Regions from separate parts of the Sinorhizobium arboris LMG 14919 genome, predicted to be linked through region 3. Evidence: predicted binding sites of a transcription regulator. Region 3 holds the regulator's gene; each other region holds the start of a gene.

Evidence for each region. The regulator LexA, encoded in region 3, represses DNA repair genes until DNA is damaged. The targets are predictions, from matches to a motif close to TGTTCNNNNTGTGTTCNG.
Region 1: SINAR_RS0116355 (DNA polymerase IV) is a predicted target of LexA. The motif match lies at 1,373-1,390, and genes of this name have one in related genera.
Region 2: ruvC (crossover junction endodeoxyribonuclease RuvC) is a predicted target of LexA. The motif match lies at 3,607-3,624, and genes of this name have one in related genera.
Region 4: SINAR_RS0113900 (PA0069 family radical SAM protein) is a predicted target of LexA. The motif match lies at 4,366-4,383, and genes of this name have one in related genera.

Annotation. Positions count from the first base shown of each region.
Region 1 is NZ_ATYB01000014.1:1,096,244-1,101,886, forward strand. It holds gene SINAR_RS0116355 (DNA polymerase IV) at 77-1,369, opposite strand; gene SINAR_RS0116360 (DUF3572 domain-containing protein) at 1,570-1,839, opposite strand; gene SINAR_RS0116365 (response regulator) at 1,996-2,367, shown strand; gene SINAR_RS0116370 (PleD family two-component system response regulator) at 2,385-3,752, shown strand; gene rpmG (50S ribosomal protein L33) at 4,256-4,423, opposite strand; gene SINAR_RS0116380 (MFS transporter) at 4,519-5,643, opposite strand, start outside.
Region 2 is NZ_ATYB01000014.1:2,618,241-2,623,883, forward strand. It holds gene SINAR_RS0124010 (NAD-dependent epimerase/dehydratase family protein) at 1-235, shown strand, start outside; gene SINAR_RS0124015 (metallophosphoesterase) at 263-1,165, opposite strand; gene ruvB (Holliday junction branch migration DNA helicase RuvB) at 1,167-2,207, opposite strand; gene ruvA (Holliday junction branch migration protein RuvA) at 2,380-2,997, opposite strand; gene ruvC (crossover junction endodeoxyribonuclease RuvC) at 3,053-3,565, opposite strand; gene SINAR_RS0124035 (LLM class flavin-dependent oxidoreductase) at 3,734-4,756, shown strand; gene SINAR_RS0124040 (YebC/PmpR family DNA-binding transcriptional regulator) at 4,780-5,526, opposite strand; gene SINAR_RS0124045 (MBL fold metallo-hydrolase) at 5,643-5,643, opposite strand, start outside.
Region 3 is NZ_ATYB01000014.1:1,449,498-1,455,140, forward strand. It holds gene SINAR_RS0118150 (D-alanyl-D-alanine carboxypeptidase family protein) at 1-213, opposite strand, end outside; gene SINAR_RS0118155 (septal ring lytic transglycosylase RlpA family protein) at 270-1,310, opposite strand; gene SINAR_RS0118160 (hypothetical protein) at 1,945-2,205, shown strand; tRNA gene SINAR_RS0118165 (tRNA-Ser) at 2,403-2,492, shown strand; tRNA gene SINAR_RS0118170 (tRNA-Ala) at 2,638-2,713, shown strand; gene SINAR_RS1000000135520 (hypothetical protein) at 2,887-3,051, shown strand; gene lexA (transcriptional repressor LexA) at 3,229-3,945, shown strand; tRNA gene SINAR_RS0118185 (tRNA-Cys) at 4,114-4,187, shown strand; gene SINAR_RS0118190 (hypothetical protein) at 4,484-4,831, shown strand; gene SINAR_RS1000000137825 (hypothetical protein) at 4,883-5,191, opposite strand; tRNA gene SINAR_RS0118200 (tRNA-Asn) at 5,333-5,407, shown strand.
Region 4 is NZ_ATYB01000014.1:582,483-588,125, forward strand. It holds gene SINAR_RS0113875 (F0F1 ATP synthase subunit A) at 1-492, shown strand, start outside; gene SINAR_RS0113880 (F0F1 ATP synthase subunit C) at 576-803, shown strand; gene SINAR_RS0113885 (F0F1 ATP synthase subunit B) at 877-1,491, shown strand; gene SINAR_RS0113890 (F0F1 ATP synthase subunit B) at 1,505-1,990, shown strand; gene rnhB (ribonuclease HII) at 2,244-2,894, opposite strand; gene SINAR_RS0113900 (PA0069 family radical SAM protein) at 3,145-4,302, opposite strand; gene SINAR_RS0113905 (glycosyltransferase family protein) at 4,449-5,000, shown strand; gene moaB (molybdenum cofactor biosynthesis protein B) at 5,337-5,643, opposite strand, start outside.

The sequences.
Region 1 (5,643 bases), 350 kb from region 3:
GAGGTTATCGTTCAATATTTAAGGAATTGCCCCATGCGGGACGGGAGGCCATCCGGCGCGCAGAGGTTTACGAATTCTACCGGTCGCGTCGCCGCTGGCCGAAGGTATAGCCGGTCTCGACGCTCGTCTTGCCGAATTTGTCGCGCAGCCTGTTGACCGCGTCTTCGGCGGCGGCCCGCCGGGAGGCCAGCGGATCCACCAGATCGGGCGGGTCGGCGAGGTCGGGATCGACCAGATCGCTGACGCCGATCCCGATCAGCCTGTATTTCGTCCCGTCGACCTCCTTCTCCAGCAGTTGCACGCCGGTGCGGAAGATGCGGTCGGCAAGGCGGGTGGGGCTTTCCAGCCGGCGGTTGCGCGTGCGGGTTTTGAAGTCCGCGGTCTTGAGCTTCAGCACCACCGTCTGTCCGGCGAGCGCGGATTTTCGCAAGCGGAACGCCACCTGTTCGCTAAGGCGCCTCAAATGCGCTACGAGATCCTCCTGACGCGTCAGGTCGTCGTTGAAGGTCGTCTCGGAGGAGACGCTCTTCGCTTCGCCTTCGATCTCCACGACTCTTTCGTCCAGGCCGCGCGAAAGCCTGTAGAGCCGCTGGCCCATCGTGCCGTAGCGGCGCATGAGGTCCGGCTCCTCCATCGTCTGGAGTTGCCCGATGGTGCGGATTCCGTCCCTTTCGAGCGTGCCGGCAAAAGTCTTGCCGACGCCCCAGATGAGCGTGACGGGCTTGTCTCTCAGAAAGTCCACGGCTTCAGCTTGGCCGATGATGGAGAAGCCGCGCGGCTTCTGAAGATCAGAGGCGACCTTGGCCAGGAATTTGCAATAGGACAGCCCAACGGAGACCGTGATGCCGATCTCCTTCTCCACCCGCTTGGCGAAGCGGGCAAGCGTCCGGGAGGGCGGATCGTGGTGGAGCCGTTCGGTGCCGCTCAGATCGAGAAAGGCCTCGTCGATCGACAGCGGCTGCACGAGTGGCGTCAACTCCAGCATCATCGCTCTGACCTCGCGGCCGACCCGCACATATTTCTCCATGTCGGGCTTGATCACGACTGCCTGCGGGCACGCTTCGAGCGCCTTGAACATCGGCATTGCGGAGCGCACGCCATGAATGCGGGCTATATAGCAGGCCGTGGAGACAACGCCGCGCTTTCCGCCGCCGATGATGACCGGCTTGTCGGCGAGCTCCGGATTGTCGCGCTTTTCGACCGACGCATAGAAGGCATCGCAGTCGATATGCGCCAGGGTCAACCGGTAGAGCTCGGAATGGCGAAGGAGCCGGGGACTGCCGCAGGAACGGCACCGCCTCGTCTGGACGGCTTGCTCCTCGAGGCAATCACGGCAGAAGCCGGAGGGTGGGACGGCGCTGTCGGTCATATCCGGAACAAATGTTGAACGCGGCGACTTTACGCTCTACGCTGCTGAGTCTCAAGGCGGCGGCTGGAGGCTGTTTTGGATATCGCTGTGAAATTCGAGCGGGCGTCGGCTGGACATTGGGATGCGCTCTTCGCCCCGCGTGAGGCGCTCCGCCGGTCGTGTTGCTCCATGCTGCTGCAGCAGCGTTCCGGCCACGTTCATCAGTCGTCGAACTCGCGCGGTCCGGAGAAGATATGGTGCGCCCGGACGACCTCTTCCGGCGATGTTTGCGTGTCATTGCAGAAGGCCATCAGCGTGGGCTCGTGCTCCATCAGAAATGCAACAAGGCCGCCCATGAAGCCCGGTTCGCCGATCGCGCGACGCAGAGAGGCAGGATCCGTGCCGGTGAGCGCCAGAAAGCGCGACATCAGCTCGGGCTCGTCTGCGAGCCAGGTGAGGATAGCTATCGCCGTATCGTCAGCGCTTTTCATGATATCCGCTCTCTTCCCGGTTGCCGGCAGCAATTACCTATTTTTCAACCAAATCGCGCTAGCCTGGCGATCGATGAAATGGGTCGAGTCGCCGTTCATGCAACCTATATCTCTCCAGCGGGCTTGCAAGGCAGCGGCAGACAACAAGGGATCGACATGCCCAAACAGGTGATGATTGTTGAGGATAACGAGCTGAACATGAAGCTCTTCCGTGACCTGATTGAGGCTTCGGGCTACGCGACGATCCAGACGCGCAACGGCATGGAAGCGCTTGAACTCGCGCGCAAGCACCGGCCGGACCTGATTCTGATGGACATCCAGTTGCCGGAGGTTTCCGGCCTCGAGGTGACGAAATGGCTCAAGGAGGATGACGAGCTGCATGTGATCCCGGTTATTGCCGTCACCGCTTTTGCCATGAAGGGCGATGAGGAGCGCATCCGCCAAGGGGGATGCGAAGCCTATGTTTCCAAACCGATTTCCGTTCCGAAATTCATTGAGACGATCAAAACTTATTTGGGCGATGCCTGACTGCCGGAAAGATCGATATGACTGCGCGGATCCTCGTTGTCGATGACGTACCAGCCAATGTGAAGCTCCTGGAAGCGCGGCTGGTGGCCGAATATTTCGACGTGCTCACGGCGGGGGACGGGCAGGCAGCATTGGCGATATGCGAAAAGACGCCCGTCGACCTCGTCCTGCTCGATATCATGATGCCGGGGATGGACGGTTTCGCAGTCTGCGAAAGGCTGAAGGCGAACAGCCGTACGGCGCATATTCCCGTCGTGATGATAACGGCGCTCGACCAGCCGTCCGATCGTGTGCGCGGGTTGAAGGCCGGTGCGGACGATTTCCTGACCAAGCCGGTCAACGATCTGCAGCTCATGTCGCGCGTGAAGAGCCTCGTGCGCTTGAAGAACGTCAGCGATGAGCTGCGTCTCAGAGCCCAGACGGCCCACACGATCGGGCTGCAGGAACTGACGCGCCCCGACCGGCCGGACGAGCCCGGCAACATCCTCCTGGTCGATGGCCGCGCTTCCTCACAGGAGCGGCTCACGCGCGCTCTGAAGCCGATCGCCGATGTCGCCGTCATATCGGACCCGCAGGCCGCTTTGTTCGAGGCGGCCGAGAGCAGTTTCGATCTGGTGATAGTCAACGCGAACTTCGACGACTACGATCCGCTGCGTCTGTGTTCGCAACTGCGCTCGCTCGAACGAACGCGCTTCATTCCGATCCTGCTCGTCACCGAACAGGGGAAGGACGAGATGATCGTTCGCGCACTCGAACTGGGCGTGACGGACTACATCATGCGCCCCGTCGATCCAAACGAACTGGTCGCCCGGTCGCTCACGCAGATCCGGCGCAAGCACTGCAACGACCGCCTGCGCGCGAGCGTCCAGCAGATGATCGAACTGGCCGTGACCGATGATCTCACGGGCCTCCACAACAGACGCTATCTGGAAAACCATCTGAAGCTCCTGGTCGATCGCGCGACGGCCCGGGGCCGGCCGCTGTCGATCTGCATTACCGATATCGACCGGTTCAAGCGTGTGAACGATACCTTTGGCCATGACGCCGGCGACGAGGTGCTGCGGGAATTCGCCAACCGCATTCGAGCGACGGTGCGCGGAGCGGACCTTGCCTGCCGTTTCGGCGGAGAGGAGTTCGTCGTCGTCATGCCGGATACGACGCCCGAGATGGCGGCCATCGTTGCGGAGAGGCTTCGACTGGCGGTTGAAAGCCGTGGATTCGACATTCCGCAGGCCGCGGCGGTCCTGAGCGTCACGGCGTCGTTCGGCATAGCGAGCCTGAGGCCGGAGGGTGATACGGCCGAGGCCTTGCTGAAACGGGCCGACATGGCGCTTTATCAGGCGAAGAACGGCGGACGGAATCGGGTGGTCGCTGCCGCGGCCTGATCCGCCGTAGGCCGATGCCTCATGAGCCGCCTCGCGGAGCCGTCGGGAAGGATCTTGCCTGTTGCGCCCTGGGTTGTATTCTCCCTGGCGTAGCCGGTGCCAGGACGCGGCACATCCGCGGGCCGCCGGCCCGGAGACTGTCCGAATCTGATACAGAATTAACCAAACGCCGAGCAATCCTGTGTCGCGATTAAGAATTCATTGATTTTTTTTTAGTTTCAGGCAATGCTGATAAGCGAGGAAGGAAACTTCCACAGCAATCGGTTACCCCATGATGCTCAGGTCCGCCGCATCTCCTGGGTCGTGGGGTCGGTCGGCTGGCCTCGGATTCGCGGATTCCTCGTGCCGCAGCCGGAACCAGCCGACCCCCATTCGAAAGCGCCGCTTCGAAGGAGGCGGCGTTTTCTTTTGCCCGATCCGTTCAGGATCAGCTGCAGGAAAACGCGCAAAGAAAAAGCGCCGGCCCGGGGGGCGGCGCTCCTCGACCGAAGAAAGCGGCGATCTTACTTGATCTTGGCTTCCTTGAATTCGACGTGCTTCTTTGCGATCGGATCGTATTTCGTCTTCGTCATCTTATCCGTCATCGTGCGGCTGTTCTTCGTGGTGACGTAGAAGTAACCCGTGTCGGCCGTCGACAGCAGCTTGATCTTGATGGTGGTAGCTTTCGCCATGGTCGTCCTGCCTTTATGAAAAAATGAAAGCCGTGGACAACCGGTTGCGGGCCACGGTCAAGGTTGGCGCGAAACTACAAATCGCGACCGAAAAGTCAAGACCGTTTTGGTTTCAAAACGATGCGGACCAGGGAAAGTACGACATAAAGCCCGAAGAAGCCTGCGATTGCCCAGGCGAAGCCGTTATTGCCCGTCACGTCCATTGCCGCGCCGATCACCTGCGGCCCGGCCACAGTGCCGACGGCGTAGGAGAACACGAAGGCGGCATTTGCGGCGGCGAGGTCGGCTCCCTGAAGGCGGGAGCCGAGGTGGCTGAGGCCGACCGTATAGAGACCTGAGACGCACCCGCCCCAAAACAGAAGCACAAGCGCCATCAGAAACCAATTTTCGACCAGCATCGGCAGGAACAGAGCGCCTATGAGGCCGATCAGCGTCAGAGCAGACAGGATCGTACGGCGGTCCTTCACGCGGTCGGAAAGCATGCCGAGCGGGATCTGGAAGATGAAATTGCCGATACCCATGACCGTCAGCAGCAGGGCTGCCTGCGATTCGCTGAAACCCGCTCGTGTCCCGAAGATTGGAAACAGGGAGAGCCCGCCATATTCGACCGCGCCGAAAATAAAGACGGCGGCCGTCGCGGTCGGCACCAGCAGGACATAACGCATGAAATGGCGTTTGGGCTTTTCGTTAAGTAGCGGACTTTCATTGCGCGCGAGAAAGATCGGGATCGCCGAAAGGAGTATGACGCCCGCGCCGACGGCGAAGGGCAGGAGGCCTTCGCTGCCCAGGATCGAAAAGAGCAGGGGACCGCTCGCAAAGCCGAGCGAGAGCACGGTTCCGTAGATCCCGAGTACGAAGCCGCGCCGGTTGGGCGGCGCGGTGGCGTTGATCCAGAACTCCGAAAGAATGAAAAGGACCGTGATTGCGCCGTGAAAGACGATGCGCAGGGGAAACCAGAGCCAGAAATTCGTGAGATAGTAGAACCCGAGCGAACTCGCCGCCGCAAACATGATAGCCAGAAGCATGGTCGGAGCGACGCCGTGGCGATGGGCGAATTTCATTGTGAATGGCGCGGCGGCCATCGATGCCAGACCGGCCATGGCGGCGTTCAGCCCGTTCAGCGTGGGCGCGATGCCGCGCTTCTCCATGATAACGCTCAGCAGCGGGAGGCCCAAACCGATCGCGATGCCGACGGCGGTGATCGACGCAAGCGCCGCGAT
Region 2 (5,643 bases), 1.2 Mb from region 3:
CGAACCCGCGAAAGTATCCGGCCAGGTCTTCAACGTCTCGGACGTGCTGACCGAAAACCGCGAAATTCTCTCCTTTCTCCAGACCGCAACCGGCTGCCCGCACCCTTTGCCGCCACCAGCGGGGGCGGCCGAATTCAAGTCGATGTCGACGGAGAAGCTGCGCGCCCTCGGCTGGGCTCCAGGCGGCAGGGAAAAGCTGGCTGCGACGATCCGGGAACTTGCGCGGAGACGGTGACCGGCAGGCGGATGAGGGCGATTCCGGTCATCCGAGATCGATGACGACAATTTCCGGCGGCACGCCGAAACGGATCGGCGCGATGGAGCAACCGAGGCCACCCGAAACGACGAGGTTGCGGCCTTGCTCGACAATATGGCCGTAGGCGTATCGGTCGCCGAAGCGCGATGGCACGACGGGCGAGTGGCCGGCAAAGCGCACCTGTCCGCCATGGGTGTGACCGGATAGCGTCAATGCGACCCGCGAGGGCACCTTCGGAAAAATATCCGGTTCGTGCGCAAGCAGGATGACCGGAGCCTCGTCCGTCACCTGTGCAAGCGTGCCGTCGAGATCGTCGAGCCCGCCCATGAACGCACGTTTCCATTTCCGGCCCGGCAGGAGTGCAAGCTGGTCTTCGAGCCCCGCCAGCCAGAAGGCGGAGCCACCCTTCTCCAGGCGGACTGCGCGATTGCTGTAGACCTCGATGCCCACGTCGGCCAGGGCGCGATGACCGAAGGTCTCGCCACCGCCGTTCTTCTGGGCGCTCCGGTCCTCCCACCAATCATGATTTCCCATGATCGCGTGGACGCCGAGCGGCGCCCTTAGGGTCGCAAGCGCCTTCGACCATTCGCTCGAATGGACGTAGCGCGTGACGAGGTTCATCCCGGATGCGTAGTCGCCGAGAAGGACCGTGATGTCGCCGCCGAGGCCGTTCGCGCGTTCGCAGATGGATGCGATCCGGCGGGCGGACATCCAGGGCTCGCAAGCGTGAATATCCGCGAGTGCCACGAGACGGAGCTTGAGGCCCGGCGTCCAGCCGGGGGGCGTCAGGGCGTAGCGCGCCACCCTCAGGCGCGCCAGCGGTTCGATACCGAAGGCATAGCCGCCAAGCGCCATGGCACTGAGAAGCCCCCCGCCGAGGACCTTCATGAAGCCGCGACGGCTGATCACGTCAGTCGTCCTCGAGAGTCAGCCGGAACTGGCTTGACTCGACATCCTTCGGCGGATTGAGGCCGAGATGTTTCCAGGCATTGCCCGTCAGCACGCGGCCGCGCGGCGTGCGCTGAATGAAGCCCTGCTGGATAAGGTAGGGCTCTATGATGTCTTCGATCGCATCGCGCGGCTCGGACAGGCCTGCGGCAATCGTCTCGATTCCCACCGGTCCGCCACCGAAGTTCTGCGCGATCATCGTCAGGTAGCGCCGGTCGAGCTGGTCGAGACCCATGCTGTCGACGAGCAGCCGGGTCAAAGCCTCGTCGGCGATCTCCAGCGTCACGGCCTCCGCCCGTGCGACCTCGGCGAAGTCGCGCACCCGACGCAGGAGACGGCCGGCGATGCGTGGTGTGCCGCGCGCCCTGCGGGCGATTTCGCGCGCGCCTTCGTCGGTCATGCCAAGACCCATCAGCCGCGCGCCACGTCGGACGATCAGTTCCAACTCGCCGACCGTATAGAAATTGAGCCGCACGGGGATGCCGAAGCGATCCCGCAGCGGCGTCGTCAGGAGCCCGAGGCGTGTCGTCGCCGCCACGAGCGTGAACTTCGCGAGGTCGATCTTCACCGAGCGGGCCGCCGGCCCCTCGCCGATGATGAGGTCGAGCTGGAAATCCTCCATGGCCGGATAGAGGATTTCCTCGACGGCCGGGTTCAGACGGTGGATTTCATCGATGAAGAGCACGTCGCGCTCTTCGAGGTTGGTCAGCAATGCTGCGAGGTCCCCGGCCTTGGCGATGACCGGACCGGAAGTCGAGCGAAAATTGACGCCGAGCTCCTTCGCCATGATCTGCGCCAGCGTGGTCTTGCCCAGCCCGGGCGGGCCGACGAAGAGCACATGATCCAGCGCTTCGCCGCGATTTCGCGCCGCCTCGATGAAGATCTTCAAATTGGCCCGCGCTTCCGCCTGGCCGGTGAACTCGTCGAGCGTCTGCGGGCGCATGGTCGCATCGAGGTCTTCGCCTCGCTTTTCCGGCGCGATCAGACGTGCGGCTTCGCTCATGTCATTGCTTCCGATTCAGGCTGTCCGCTGCCACAGGGATTGGTGGCGTTGAAACCGATCACCGCCGCAGCCGCGCTCAACCATAATAGGGACGTCCGGATCAAGCCAGCGAGAACGGTCAGCGCCCCTCTACTCCAATGCTTTTGTGGCCGCAGGAAGGCTCGCCGGGTCCTCACCGGGACAGTTCCTTCAAGCCGAGACGGATCAGCCTGGCGCTGTCGGCCCCCTCCCCGCCGTTTTTCAGCGCAGCAGCAACGGCATTCGCGGCCTGGTCTCGCGAATAGCCGAGATTGGTGAGCGCCGAAACCGCATCCGACACCGGCGCCGCAGCAACGCCTTCGCCGAGCTCCTGCTTGAGACCGATCGACGGCGTCATCTCGCCCGCGAAGGCCGGGGCCTTGTTCTTGAGCTCGGTGACGATGCGCACGGCAACCTTCGGCCCGACGCCCGGCGCGCGCGAGATCGATGTCTTGTCCTGCAAGGCGATGGCGTTGGCAAGTTCGCCGGGGGTCAGCGTGGAGAGCACTGCCAGTGCCACCTTGGACCCCACACCCTGAACGCTCTGAAGCAGGCGGAACCATTCACGCTCCAACGCGCTCAGGAATCCGAACAGCCTCAACTGGTCCTCGCGCACATAGGTCTCGATGAAGAGCACGGCCGCCTCTCCGGCTCCTCCAAGCCTGGCGAGCGTACGCGCCGAGCAATGGGCGACATACCCGACCCCGTGCACGTCGAGAACCACGTGATCCTCGCCGATCTCGTCTATGGTGCCCTTGAGCTTGCCGATCATCTGGTCTCTCTGATGGTGTTGGTCCGTCGTCTTTAGGGAAAATCCGATGATCGGACTACCCCGCAAGTGCCGCAAGGCGGCTCGTCACCGCCTGCCTGTTATGCGCGTGGCAAATTGCGATGGCGAGCGCGTCGGCGGCATCGTTGCCTTTGAATTCGGCCTTGGGCATCAGAACCTTCAGCATCATGTGTATCTGCTGCTTTTCGCCGTGGCCGACGCCGATCACGGCCTTTTTCACGGCATTCGGTGCATATTCCGCGACCCTCAAACCCGCCCGGGCCGGCACCAGCATGGCGATGCCGCGCGCCTGGCCGAGCTTCAGCGTGGCGGTCGCATCCTTGTTGACGAAGGTCTGTTCGACCGCCGCCTCGTGCGGCCGGTAGCTGTGCACCACTTCGGCGAGCCCGTCATGCAATTGGCAGAGGCGCGAGGCAAGGTCCATTTCGCCATCGGAGGTGACGGTGCCCGAGGCGACGAAACGGAGGGAATTTCCGAGAGTTTCGATGATCCCCCAGCCGGTGCGCCTCAAGCCCGGATCGATGCCGATGATGCGAATCGTGTTCTGCATGCTTCACCCTATTTCGGTCGCGGGGACGCTGCCAGCAAAAAGTGAACAAAACAAAAACATTACACGGAAATGGCTGCATGCTGCAGAAGAGCCGCGAGGCGCCCTTGGCGTAAGCAAACTTGAACCTACATTGCGGAAGATCAATTTCTCTTAATTGAAAGCCTCGCCATGATTCCCTTTTCCATTCTCGACCTGTCGCCTATCACCCAAGGGGGAAGCGTGGCGGAGTCGCTTGAGAATTCACGCCGGATGGCAATCGCAGCAGAGGAGAACGGCTACAAGCGCTTCTGGCTGGCCGAACACCATGGCATGAAGGGCATAGCCAGCGCCGCGACGTCTCTCGTGATTTCGCATGTGGCTTCGGCCACCCGCACGATCCGGGTCGGTTCGGGCGGCATTATGCTGCCCAACCATTCGCCGCTCGTCATCGCCGAGCAATTCGGCACGCTTGCAGCGCTTTACCCCGGCCGCATAGATCTCGGCCTCGGCCGTGCGCCCGGCACGGATATGAGGACGGCCCAGGCGCTCCGGCGCAACATGGAGGCGAGCGCCAACAACTTCCCGAACGATGTCGTGGAACTGCAGGCTCTGCTCGGTCCGGGGACCGAAGAGCAGAAGATCATCGCCGTTCCGGGCGCGGATTCGAACGTGCCGATCTGGCTGCTCGGCTCAAGCCATTTCAGCGCGCATCTCGCCGGCATGCTCGGCCTCCCCTTCGCCTTCGCCTCGCATTTCGCGCCGGATATGCTGCTCTCGGCGCTCGAAATCTACCGCGAGCGCTTCACTCCGTCGCCGCAGCTCGACAGGCCGCAAGTCATGGTCGGCGTTATGGGCGTTGCAGCGGACACGGATGAAGAGGCGAACCACCTCTTCACCTCCATGCAGCAATCCTTCGTCGCGCTTCGCCGCAATGCGCGCAGTCGCTTCCCGCCGCCGGTCGAGTCGATGGACGGCCTCTGGAGCCAGGACGAGAAAATCTTCGTAGACCACGCAATGAGCTATGCGGTGGTCGGCGGCCCCGGGACGATCCGCCGCAGGATCGAGGCGTTCCTCGACCTCACCAAGGCCGACGAACTGATCGTCTCCATGCCGATCTTCGACATGGATGCGCGGCTGTATTCGGTGAAGCTGTTTGCGGAGGCGCAGCGGGAACTGGCAGGAGTGGACCAAGCGCTTCCGCAGCCGCGATAGGGGCATCGCCCCTATTCAGATCCTCAGGCCGAGAGCTTCGCCAGAACCTCGTCGGAGACCTCGAAATTCGAATAGACGTTCTGGACGTCGTCGTCATCTTCGAGATTGTCGATGAGCTTCATCAGCGACTGTGCCTTTTCCTCGTCGACCGGCACGGTATTCTGCGGCTTCCAGACCGCCTTCACGGTCTCCGCCTCACCGAGCGCGCCTTCGAGCGCCTTCGATACCTCGCCGATATCCTCGAAACCGCAGGTGACCGTGTGGCCTTCCTCATCCGTCTCGACGTCGTCGGCACCCGCTTCGATCGCGGCTTCCATGACCTTATCGGCGTCGCCGGCGGAAAGCCTGTAGGTGATTTCACCGACGCGGTTGAAGGAAAAGGAAACCGAGCCGGTCTCTCCGAGCGCCCCGCCTGCCTTGGTGAAAATCGAGCGGACATTGGATGCGGTGCGGTTGCGGTTGTCGGTCAGCGCCTCGACGATGACGGCAACGCCGCCCGGGCCGTAGCCCTCGTAGCGGACTTCCTCGTAGTTCTCGGCATCGCCGCCCGCGGCCTTCTTGACCGCACGCTCGATATTGTCCTTGGGCATGGATTGCGCCTTGGCATTCTGGATCGCCAGACGCAGGCGCGGGTTCATGGCCGGGTCGGGAAGGCCGGTCTTTGCGGCAACGGTGATTTCGCGCGCCAGCTTGGAAAACATTTTGGAGCGCACCGCATCCTGACGGCCCTTGCGGTGCATGATGTTCTTGAACTGTGAATGGCCAGCCATGACGCCCTCTGCATGCATGATTTCGGTGAGATGGGGCGCCTTATAGTTTCATTGCCGCGTCCAGTCCAGCAGGGGCATCGTGTTTTCAAACGACCGGAAATGCGCGCAGGCCACCTT
Region 3 (5,643 bases):
GGCCTCGAAAACCACCTCCATCGCCATGAGCTTGGCGAGCGAGGCAGGCGGGACAGGCGCATCCTCGTCGCGTGAAAAGAGCACCGTGCCCGTTTCAGCATCGACGAGATATATCTGTTTCGCTTTGGTGTCGAAGGCGGGCGTTTGTGCGACCGCTTGCCCCGAAACGATGGCCGCGAGAAAAGCTGCGACCGCAATGCACTTCATGCGCATGAGAAACTCCGGTTCTTCATGGGCATAGCAGCGCGAAAAACCCTCTTCAACCGGAGTCAGTGCAGGTGGACGCTTCGATTCTGGCGCTTCGCATAGGCGAGAATGGAATCGGGCGTCAGCGGATTGCGATCGACCATGATCGCTTCGAAGGGCGAAGGTTTGTCGCTGACGCGGACTTCGACATATGCCGAAGCATAGGCCATGCTGCCGTCCGGCAGCGGGATCAATTGCGGGCGCGACGTCGGCATGGGGCCGATCTCCGGCAGAATCGCAAACTCGCCGAACGCGCTCGGCATTGAAGAGGGCCGCGCCGGCTCAGCAAGTGCGTTCATCGGCACGCCGGTGCCGAGCTTCGACTTATTCGGAACGGGCACAGCACTGAGCTCCGGAACCAGATCGCGCAACGGCTTGTTGGAGGCGACCATCACGCCTGTTGCGATCTGTCCTTCCGGCATGACGCTCGGGCTACGGTCGCCCTTCCTGACGTAGGAAGCCATGAGGTAGGGCATGTCGTTGCCTTCTAGGGGCGCGCGGCCGATATACTGAACGCGAACATTGGCACTGCCCTTGCGCTTGATATCCAGCAGGTCGGCGGTCTTCGAAGAGACGTCGATGATCCGGCCGTACTCATAAGGTCCGCGATCGTTGACACGCACGATGACCGACGTTCCATTCTCCAGATTCGTCACGCGGGCATAGCTCGGCAGCGGAAAAGTCGGGTGTGCGGCCGAAAGGTGGTGCTTGTCATAGACTTCGCCATTCGCCGTCAGCCGGCCATGAAAGGCCGACCCGTACCAAGATGCCATCCCGCTCTTGTTATAGCCGAAATCCTCCTTCGGCTGATACCACTTGCCCTTTACCTGATAGGGTTTGCCGACCTGGTAGCGACCACCACCCTTGGGAATATTGTCCCCGGTGGCGACTCTGGGGCTGGCTTTGACACCATAGACGGACTCGGCGAAATACTCCTTGCTCCGCGCCTTGGTCTTCTTGACGCTCGGCGTCGATCCGCAGGCCGCAAGCACCGCGCAAAGCAACGGAACCGCTGCGAGGCGGAGCCCCCTCACAAGATATGCCGCACCGTTATTGGATGTCATCTGTCCCACAAGATCATTCGCAAAGCCGCACCCGAAAATCCGCTCCAATAGCGCTCACGCTTCCGACCGGACGCGCAGAGATTTTGCGCAATCGTGCAGTAGTTCCCCGCCAGAATTTCGCCGTCCCGAAACGAAACAGTCGAACAATCATGACAACAACAAGGCGAAATTGCGAACTGGAAGGCGAAGGGGGTCTGAAAATCTCCCGTCATGGTTTACGGAACGTAAATGTGCCGCTGGACCATAGTCCGACAGGACTTGCCAAAGGTCCTAAGCCCGTTGCCGGGTGTCGCTGCCGCCACATATCGCAATAAGCGCCTGGGCGGCACTCTCGTAAGCCGCAGGGTGTGGCGCCTCAGAGCTGACCGAAGCTTCCCGTCGGTGCAACTCTGGGGCTCCGTTCCCGGTGTGCCTCCTGCGCTCTGGCTCGACGTCCAAAAGGCTCTCGCAATGTATGAGACGATTATGGACCGCCGGAGCGACGGGCGGCGACCGGGAGGTCGCGGTGTACGCCCCGCAGGCGAAGAAAGGCTGACCGCAGTGCGAGACACTGAACAGCGCCCGAGACGATTGTCCTTGTCTGTGTCCTGGGCGTATGTGGCCCAGTGCGGCGCGCACCCTCGGGAGGACGTCCATGAATGCCGACAAGATGAGAGTGCTCATAGAGGACTGTCGCAGAGACCTGTTCGCCTATTTGGAGCCTGGCAGCGGCATCAGCGACCGTGAGATGATCGTCGCCCTGCTCCATCGCCTCGATGGACTGCAGGCCAGAGACGCGCTCGGCGAAGACTTCGACTGGCCGCCATTTGCGCCGGAAGGATCGATGGAGGAACAGTCCGGCCGCAACCGGACCAGCGCCCGCCTCAGAATAATTCTCAACCGGCGCTTACGATGATCAGCAGGGACGCGCGGCGTGCGACCGATTTCTCCCCGTCGGGCAGGCCCGGAACGCACGCAAATGCTCCGGAGCACGTTGACGATGCGATCAAAGCTGCTAAAAAGCCAGCCGTTGGTGAATGGGCAGCAAACCGGCAGCGATCGCCGGTCTATCGAGAACTCGGAAACGAATTTCACGAAGCTCCTCAATCACTTGGAAGAGTGGCCGAGCGGTTTAAGGCACCGGTCTTGAAAACCGGCGTGCGTGAAAGCGTACCGTGGGTTCGAATCCCACCTCTTCCGCCATTCAGAAAATCAGTGCACCGCGATGCATGCCGTTTGAGTTCACGCGGCCTGCAGCTATTAACCGCATCCTTGCATTACAATATGGTCGGCAAGCGGAATGCGCTGGCGCAGGCGAGCGAAAACTCATATACAATCGTTGATCAGTGGGGTCGTAGCTCAGTTGGGAGAGCGCCGCAATCGCACTGCGGAGGTCGAGGGTTCGACTCCCTTCGGCTCCACCATCCTGACCTTTGTCCGACCCGGAGACATAGGTAATACTGCCGCAACCCCGCCGGGTTGCGCCAGTCTCGGTCGGCCCGACGGTTCGGCTGCGCTTGCCAAGAAAGCTGATTTGAGAGAAAGTTTTGGTCTGACCCCTCCGAGGTCTGGGCAACTCCCGCGAGCGGAGAAAAACATGCCTGATAAATCTTTGGTGGCAGCGGTAATCTTTGCCCTTTTCGCCCTTTCGGCATGCGCGAGCACAGGCTCGACCAACACGACCTACACCCAATGGTACGGGCCCTATCCCGAGCCTGAATTCGACGTTCTTACGCCGGGCGGGCTGCGCCTTGCCTACTAGGCCCGCATAGTCCGCCCTCGCCTCCGAAGACACCGGTGATCTTTGCCCGGCATGCCGGCGTTGCGCCCTTGCATAGAGCAGCAAGCGAAATTCACGGAATTTTAGGTACTTGCGGAACACATATGGAACAGATAGGTTCTGTTCTTGATTTGTTTCGCGATTCTGGAGTGACGCGCCATGCTGACCCGCAAGCAACAGGAATTGCTTCTGTTCATTCATGAACGAATGAAGGAATCCGGGGTCCCGCCGTCCTTCGACGAGATGAAAGACGCTCTGGACCTCGCGTCCAAGTCGGGCATTCACCGTTTGATCACGGCACTCGAAGAGCGCGGGTTTATTCGCCGGCTACCGAATCGTGCGCGGGCTCTGGAAGTCATCAAGTTGCCGGAGGCCTATACCGGCACTTCGCAGGTCCGCCGCGGCTTTTCGCCTAGCGTGATCGAAGGCAGCCTCGGCAAGCCCGCAGCGCCGCCCCCCGCACCGAAGGCGCCGCCGCCGGCCGAGACCGCATCGGTTACCGTTCCGGTCATGGGCCGCATTGCTGCCGGCGTGCCGATTTCTGCAATCCAGAACAATATGCACGATATTTCGGTACCGGTCGAAATGATCGGCAATGGCGAGCATTACGCTCTCGAGATCAAAGGCGATTCGATGATCGAGGCCGGTATCCTCGACGGCGATACGGTGATCATCCGGAATGGAAGCACCGCCAGCCCAGGAGATATCGTCGTCGCCCTGATCGACGATGAGGAAGCCACCCTGAAGCGATTCCGGCGCAAGGGCGCCTCCATTGCGCTCGAGGCCGCCAATCCGGCTTACGAAACACGCATATTCGGTCCTGATCGGGTCAAGATCCAAGGTCGCCTGGTCGGCCTCATCCGGCGCTACCACTAGGGCGTCAGATAAGGTGTTGAGCCTTCGAGCATCATGACCACGCCATCCGTAGAACGGAAGGCAAACAGTTAAACAGAATAAAAAAGCCCCTATTCGAAATGAACCCTCTTGCGGATTCCGATCAATCATTCTAAATCCGCGCCACGATTTGAAAATCCAAATCGTAGAGGCCTCGTGGCGGAGTGGTGACGCAGAGGACTGCAAATCCTTGTACGCCGGTTCAATTCCGGCCGAGGCCTCCAAAGCCATACGAATCCGGCTTTGCTGCACGAGAAATTTTCTTTTCTTTGCCATCAACAGCCCTTCAGTCACGCTCAGCTGCCCCTCAGCAGCTCTGACATTGCGGCTTGGTCGTCGCGTGACGACATTCACAAGGCGAGACCGAATAACCTTCGTCAGACGAACGCAGGATCCGTATTCGCGAAGGACAGCGCCGAGCTGAGGTCCCGAGGACTTTGTGGCCCCCTGATTGGCGGTTGTGCTATAGCACCCTGTCAGCCCGGCTCGTCGGGAGCGGCGGTACTCGAAGCGCGACATGATGGATATTCCCTGGGGCTACATTCAGCGCCACTTTGATTGGCTCGGCCATGTGGTCGAGGGCTTCTGTATCGCAGCAGTCGTCGCCCTGCTGTTCATGGTGGTTGCGCCGAGGAGGCTGGCGCTGATCATCGGCCTCGCATTCGCCGCCGGACACTTTCACGGACGCGAGAAACGTGATTTCGAGATCAGCGCAAACCTGCAGCCGCCTCACCTTGAAGGTTACAAAATGTGGAAATGGAGTTGGGATCAGGCGACCGACTTCTGGCCGACTGCTCTGGTACTCGTCTGCGTCATATTTGCTCTTCTGCCAAAGTGGCGACGAAAGCCGGGTAGTTCTGACGACTGAAAAATGCAGTGCGCCCGCAGGAGAGGTGGTCCTCTTCGCGATTCGAGCGAATCACGGCCTGTCGGAGGAATTGGGCCCGGGGGAATTCGGTTTCCCGCGCCATCGCGCCCACCATACGGCCAGCCTGCGGCGCCGGCGACGGATCGAGGGTATATCGTGCGAAAGCACGAGAAGGCCCAGAGGAACCATCCAGAAGCCCAGCACCGGTAAAAAACCGAGCAAACCGCCACACACGAGCAGCACGCCGATGAGGACACGCAAGGCGGGGGAACTGGGCAAGCTTATCCGCCAGCTGCCGAGCACGATCTCACGCGTCTTGGGATCTATGCCAAAATGCCTCTTCTTGCCTTCAGTCGCCATCGTTGTTCTTTCGTACCAATGGCCCACACTTGGTGCCTTCTCCACAGGGCGGCAACCGGTTCCCGTCATTTTTTTTGAAAAAGCACTTGGCAAATCGGAAAAGCATTTGTATTAGCAGCCTCACTTCTGCGGCGCAGATGTTCCCTGGTAGCTCAGCGGTAGAGCACTCGACTGTTAATCGATAGGTCGCCGGTTCGAATCCGGCCCGGGGAGCCACTTTGGCTCAGAACTGCAAGCTTCGCGCCTGCGAGTTAACACCTCACATCCGGCCGCTGGAAGCGCATCGAACAGCTTGGGCTCCGATCCCACAATCTTCACCTCGCTTTCGCTGACCTCGACCCTCTGGGCGAGGTTCTGCACGTGGTGGCGGGCATACCGCCGTCAAAGGTCCGTAGCTTGCGCTTGGCGTCGGCGGCGAATCGGCGAACCATCTCCGGCGCGATCTCGATCGG
Region 4 (5,643 bases), 870 kb from region 3:
GTCTTCTCGCTGTTCATGTTCATCCTGACGGCGAACCTGCTCGGCATGGTCCCCTATTTCTTCACGGTCACCAGCCAGATCATCGTCACCTTCGCCCTCGCGGTCTTCGTGATCGGCACAGTGCTTCTCTACGGCTTCTATAAGCACGGCTTCGGTTTCCTCAAGCTGTTCGTGCCGCAGGGAGTGCCGGGCGCGCTTCTGCCGCTGGTGGTGGCGATCGAAATCATCTCGTTCCTTTCCCGACCCATCAGCCTCTCGGTCCGTCTGTTCGCCAACATGCTGGCCGGCCATATCACGCTGAAGGTCTTCGCAGGCTTCGTCGCCTCGCTCAGCGCATTTGGTGCGCTCGGCATTGGCGGTGCGATCCTGCCGCTGATCATGACCGTCGCGCTTACCGGTCTTGAATTCCTGGTCGCCTTCCTCCAGGCCTATGTCTTTGCGGTGCTGACCTGCATGTACCTCAATGATGCCGTCCACCCCGGGGGTCACTAAGGAATAACAGTCGCTGGTTTCCGGCCGGCTTGCCACCGGAAGCACAAATCCTAAGCCGCAACACCATTTCGAAGGAGTCAATCATGGAAGCGGAAGCAGCAAAGTTCATCGGTGCAGGTCTTGCATGCCTTGGTATGGCCGGCACGGCTCTCGGCCTCGGCAACATCTTCGGCAGCTACCTGTCCGGCGCTCTGCGCAATCCGTCGGCTGCTGACGGCCAGTTCGGCCGCCTCGTATTCGGCTTCGCCGTTACGGAAGCTCTGGGCATCTTCTCGCTGCTCATTGCACTCCTCCTCCTCTTCGCCGTCTAATAGCGGCAGAAGTTTTGGCCGCGGCCCGTCGGGCCGCGGCCGCGCATATTCTTGAGTGCACCTGGAGGTGAGCATGTTTGTGACCGCGGCCTATGCCCAGTCATCCACCACCGAAGGCGCCGAAGCACACGATCCCGCTGCGGCCGGTGAGGTGCACACCGAAACGGGTGTGGCCCACGAAGCCGAACATGGCTCCGGCGTGTTCCCGCCCTTCGATTCGACCCATTTCGCTTCGCAGCTTCTGTGGCTCGCGATCACGTTCGGCCTTTTCTATCTCCTGATGTCGAAGGTCATCATTCCGCGTATCGGCGGAATTCTCGAGACGCGCCATGACCGGATCGCTCAGGATCTCGACGAAGCATCTCGCCTGAAGGGCGAAGCCGACGCCGCGATTGCCGCTTATGAGCAGGAATTGGCGAGCGCCAGGGCCAAAGGCCATTCGATCGCCGATACCGCCCGCGACGCCGCCAAGACGAAGGCCAACGCGGACCGCGCCGGTGTCGAAGCCGACCTCGCGAAGAAGATTGCCGCTGCAGAGGCGCGCATAGCCGACATCAAGTCGAAAGCACTTGGCGATGTCGGTGCAATCGCCGAGGAAACGGCGACCGCCGTCGTCAAGCAATTGATCGGCGGAACCGTCACCAAGACCGAGATCGCCCAGGCGGTCAAGGCTTCGGCCGGCAACTGAGGAACAGAGAACCATGGCTCTTGATGCGACTTTCTATGCCCTCGTAGGCCTGATTCTCTTCTTCGCGCTTATTGCCTATCTCAAGGTTCCGGGCATGGTCGGCAAGGCGCTCGACGCCCGCGCCGACAAGATCGGCAATGAACTGGCGGAAGCCAAGCGTCTGCGCGAGGAAGCACAGAGCCTCGTCGCCGAGTACCAGCGCAAGCGCAAGGACGCCGAAGCCGAAGCCGCAAGCATCGTCGCCGCGGCCCAGCGCGAGGCGGAGATGCTGACGGCGGAAGCCAAGCAGAAGACCGAGGAATATGTCGCGCGCCGCACGGCACTTTCCGAACAGAAGATCAAGCAGGCCGAAAGCGATGCGATCAACGCGGTGCGCGCTGCTGCAGTAGACCTTGCAATCAGCGCGGCGGAGAAAGTGCTCGCAAGCAAGGCCGATGCCGGTGCGCAGGAGACGCTCTTCAAGAAGGCGCTCGGCGAGGTCAAGTCCCGCCTGAATTAAGTCCAGGCGACAATAGCTGGAGACTGAAATGCCCCGCTTCGGCGGGGTTTTTCATTGCAGGTCGGGTGCTTTCGATTCTGAGGGTGGCGCGCGGCCTCTCATCCCGCTGCCGCGACCTCTCCGTTCTGACGGGGAAAGGGACAAGCCTCGGCATCGCTGCTTGAGCGGCTGCGGGCAGAGCAGCGCCGCAAGTCCCCTTTGCCCCGCTCGCGGTGAGAAGGTGCCGGCAGGCGGATGAGGGTGCTCACCGCCGTCAAATCTGACGGAACGGGCGGAAACTCATGCGGTGCAGAGAGCAGGGGCCGTGGCTTTCGATGGCCGTGCGATGCTTTAGCGTCGCATAGCCCGCGTGGTGAGCAAAGCCGTAGAGCGGGAATCTTGCATCGGCGCGGGCCATCATGCGGTCACGGGTGACTTTGGCGACGATCGATGCGGCCGCGATGGACACGGAGCGGCTGTCCCCTTTGACTATGGCCTTTGCATGGCAGGTGAGGCCGGGCGGTACGTCGCGGCCGTCGACCAGAACGATGCGGGCCGCGATCTCAAGACCTTGGACGGCCCGGCGCATGGCATCGAGGCTGGCTTTCAGAATATCGGTCGTGTCGATGCGTGCCGACGAGGAGGAGGCGATCGAAACAGTCGACGTCGCCAGAATCTCCTCGAACAATGCCTCGCGCTGTTCCGCGCTCAGGAGCTTGCTGTCGTTGAGGCCCGCCGGGATTGCATCCGGATCGAGGATGACCGCGGCGGCGACGACCGGGCCGGCGAGCGGCCCGCGGCCTGCCTCGTCGGCACCCGCGACCGGCCAGAGACCGTCGCGATGCGCGGCGCGTTCGAACGTGAAGTCCGGAACAGGCGGCTGAAGAGGAAAAAGAGGGGAATCGGGCTGTTTGCGGCGTGACATGAAAAGACACTCGCATACTCGCCCGATTCCCTTCAAGCCCCCGGCTTGGTTTGCGGCGGTTGCCGGGGTGAAACCAGCGCCGCCCCGTGGGGCAAAGGGCGGATGCTGGAATTTTCAAAGCCGCGCTGGAGACGTTCCAAAGTGGAAAAACTTTGACGGCTTGCGCTTCCTGGATCGTCCACTGAAGACGTGAAACGCGAACACTTCCAGGAAAAGTATGTAACGGTTTCCGTCCGGAAGTGCGTCGTGTCTAGAGCAACGACAGCTGAACGCCCATTCCCAACGGCGGCACGAACAGATCGCTGCGCAACTGCCGGCGCGTCAGGTTGAGGCCGAGCCGCTTGGCGGCAAGCTCGAAGCGGCGGCCGATCTGCCAGGCGTACGGCCCGCTGCCTTTCATCCGTTTGCCGAATTCCGCATCATAATCCTTGCCGCCGCGCATGGAGCGGATGAGCGACATGACGTGCCGGTAGCGGTCCGGATAGTTCCTGAGAAGCCAGTCGCGGAAGAGAGGGCTCACCTCCAGTGGAAGCCGCAGGAGCACGTAGCTCGCATCCGAAGCGCCGGCCGCCTTCGCCGAATCGAGCACGCGTTCGATCTCGTGGTCGTTGAGTGCCGGGATGATCGGCGCGACCAGGACGCCAGCGGGAATGCCGGCGTCGGAAATTGCGCGTATCGCCTCGAGCCGCTTGGCCGGCGTCGACGCCCGCGGCTCCATGCTGCGCGCCAACTTCCGGTCGAGCGTGGTCACGGAAAGTCCGACCCGGGCGAGGCCCTTTTCCGCCATCGGCGCCAGCAGGTCTATGTCCCGCGTCACCATTGCCGACTTGGTGACGATCATCACCGGGTGATTGGCCTCCTTCAACACTTTCAGAATCTCGCGCATGATCCGCCATTCCTTCTCGATCGGCTGATACGGGTCGGTGTTTGTGCCGATCGCGATCGGGCGCAGCTTATAGTCCGGCCTCGCCAGTTCGCGCTCCAGGAGGCGCGGCGCGTCGGGCTTGGCGAAGAGCTTGGCTTCGAAATCGAGCCCCGCCGAGAGCCCCATATAGGCGTGCGTAGGCCGTGCGAAGCAGTAGATGCAGCCATGCTCGCAGCCGCGATAGGGGTTGATCGACCGGTCGAAGGATATGTCGGGAGAATCGTTGCGCGTGATTGCGGTTTTCGGCTTTTCAATCTGGACCTCGGTCTTGAACGGCGGCAGTTCCTCGATCGTTTGCCACCCGTCATCGAAGACCTCGCGCGTCTTCGGCTCGAAGCGCCCCGAAATGTTGAGGGCAGCCCCGCGGCCGCGCCGGCGGTCGACGTCGATCCTGATGCCGGTTCCGGCGACGAGGGCCTCGGCCATTTCCGCGCTGTGGCCGGGCGCAAAGACACCCTGCTTGAGTTGAGACAGATCGTTCATCGAAATCTCCCCGGAACCATGCTCGGCTCCGCTTCGTGCTGATTATTTTCCTAGCGCAGATGTCGGAACAAAGCAAGAACAAATATCGGGCGCGCGTCCGGGCGCGCGCTTGTAGCATTCGGCGCTGCAATGCGGTAGGAACGGCTATGCTGACGGTCATCATGGAAACGAAGGACAACGAAGCGGAACTGGCACAGACGCTTTCGGCGCTCGTTGCCGGGGCCGTGGAGGGGCTTGTCAGCGATGTCATCGTGCTAGATCACGGATCGACCGACGGATCCCTCAGCGTCGCGGATGCGGCTGGCTGCCGCTTTTGCGTCGACTGGGATCTCGGTGAGGTTCTTCGCTCGGCGCGCGGCGAGTGGCTGATGCTCCTCGAACCAGGTGCCCGTCCCATCGGCCGCTGGGTGGATGAGCTGGCGGAATATGTTTCGCTGAACAGGAGTCCGGCGCGGTTTTCGCCGTCGCGAATGCATCGGCGGCCGCTTCTGAAACGTCTTACCGGCAGGGCGCCACCACTCGAATCCGGGTTCCTGGTGGCAAAGGGGGAGGCAATCGCGGTAGCGCGCGGCAAGATGCCGCTCAGCGATCTTGCGAGCGGGCGGGCAGCCCGCAAACTTGCGATCGAGCTCGTGCCTGCCTGGGTCGCCTTGGGCAACAGGTCGACCGGAGAACGGCACCGGGCGCCCGGTTCCTAGACGTCCGGCGCCGGGCCGACGAGAAGCCGTGATATGGTGGCCGTAGCCCGCAGCTGAGCCGCGTCTGCGAAGCAAGAATGGGGCGTACCTTTCGGTACCCCCAAAGTGGCTCTCAAATGACCTTGTCTGTGAAAATGTCTTGCCATGCATGCCCACCATTTCGAATGGGCAGCCCGTCGTATGTTTTCTCTCTTTCCCAATATTGCCCCGGAAAGAGGTCAGCATTCGCTCGAAGCAATAGATGGTGCTTGCCTTGCCCGCTTCGAGCCAAGCCGACAAAGAGAAACTAGCGGGATTCCGCCGCTGCGGCTGTTCCAAACGGAACACGAAAAAACGTCAGCCGCGCTTCAGGTGCTCGTCGAGCCGCGGCATGATCTCGACGAAATTGCACGGCATGTGCCGGTAGTCGAGTTGCTGCTTCAGGATCCCGTCCCAGGCGTCCTTGCAGGCGCCGGGCGATCCGGGGAGAACGAATATGAACGTGGCGTTGGCGACCCCGCCGGTTGCGCGAGACTGTATCGTCGACGTGCCGATCTTGTCGTAGGAGATCCGGTGAAATACTTCGGAAAAGCCGTCCATGCGTTTTTCGAAAAGTGGCTCCAGCGCTTCCGGCGTCACGTCTCGGCCCGTGAAGCCGGTGCCG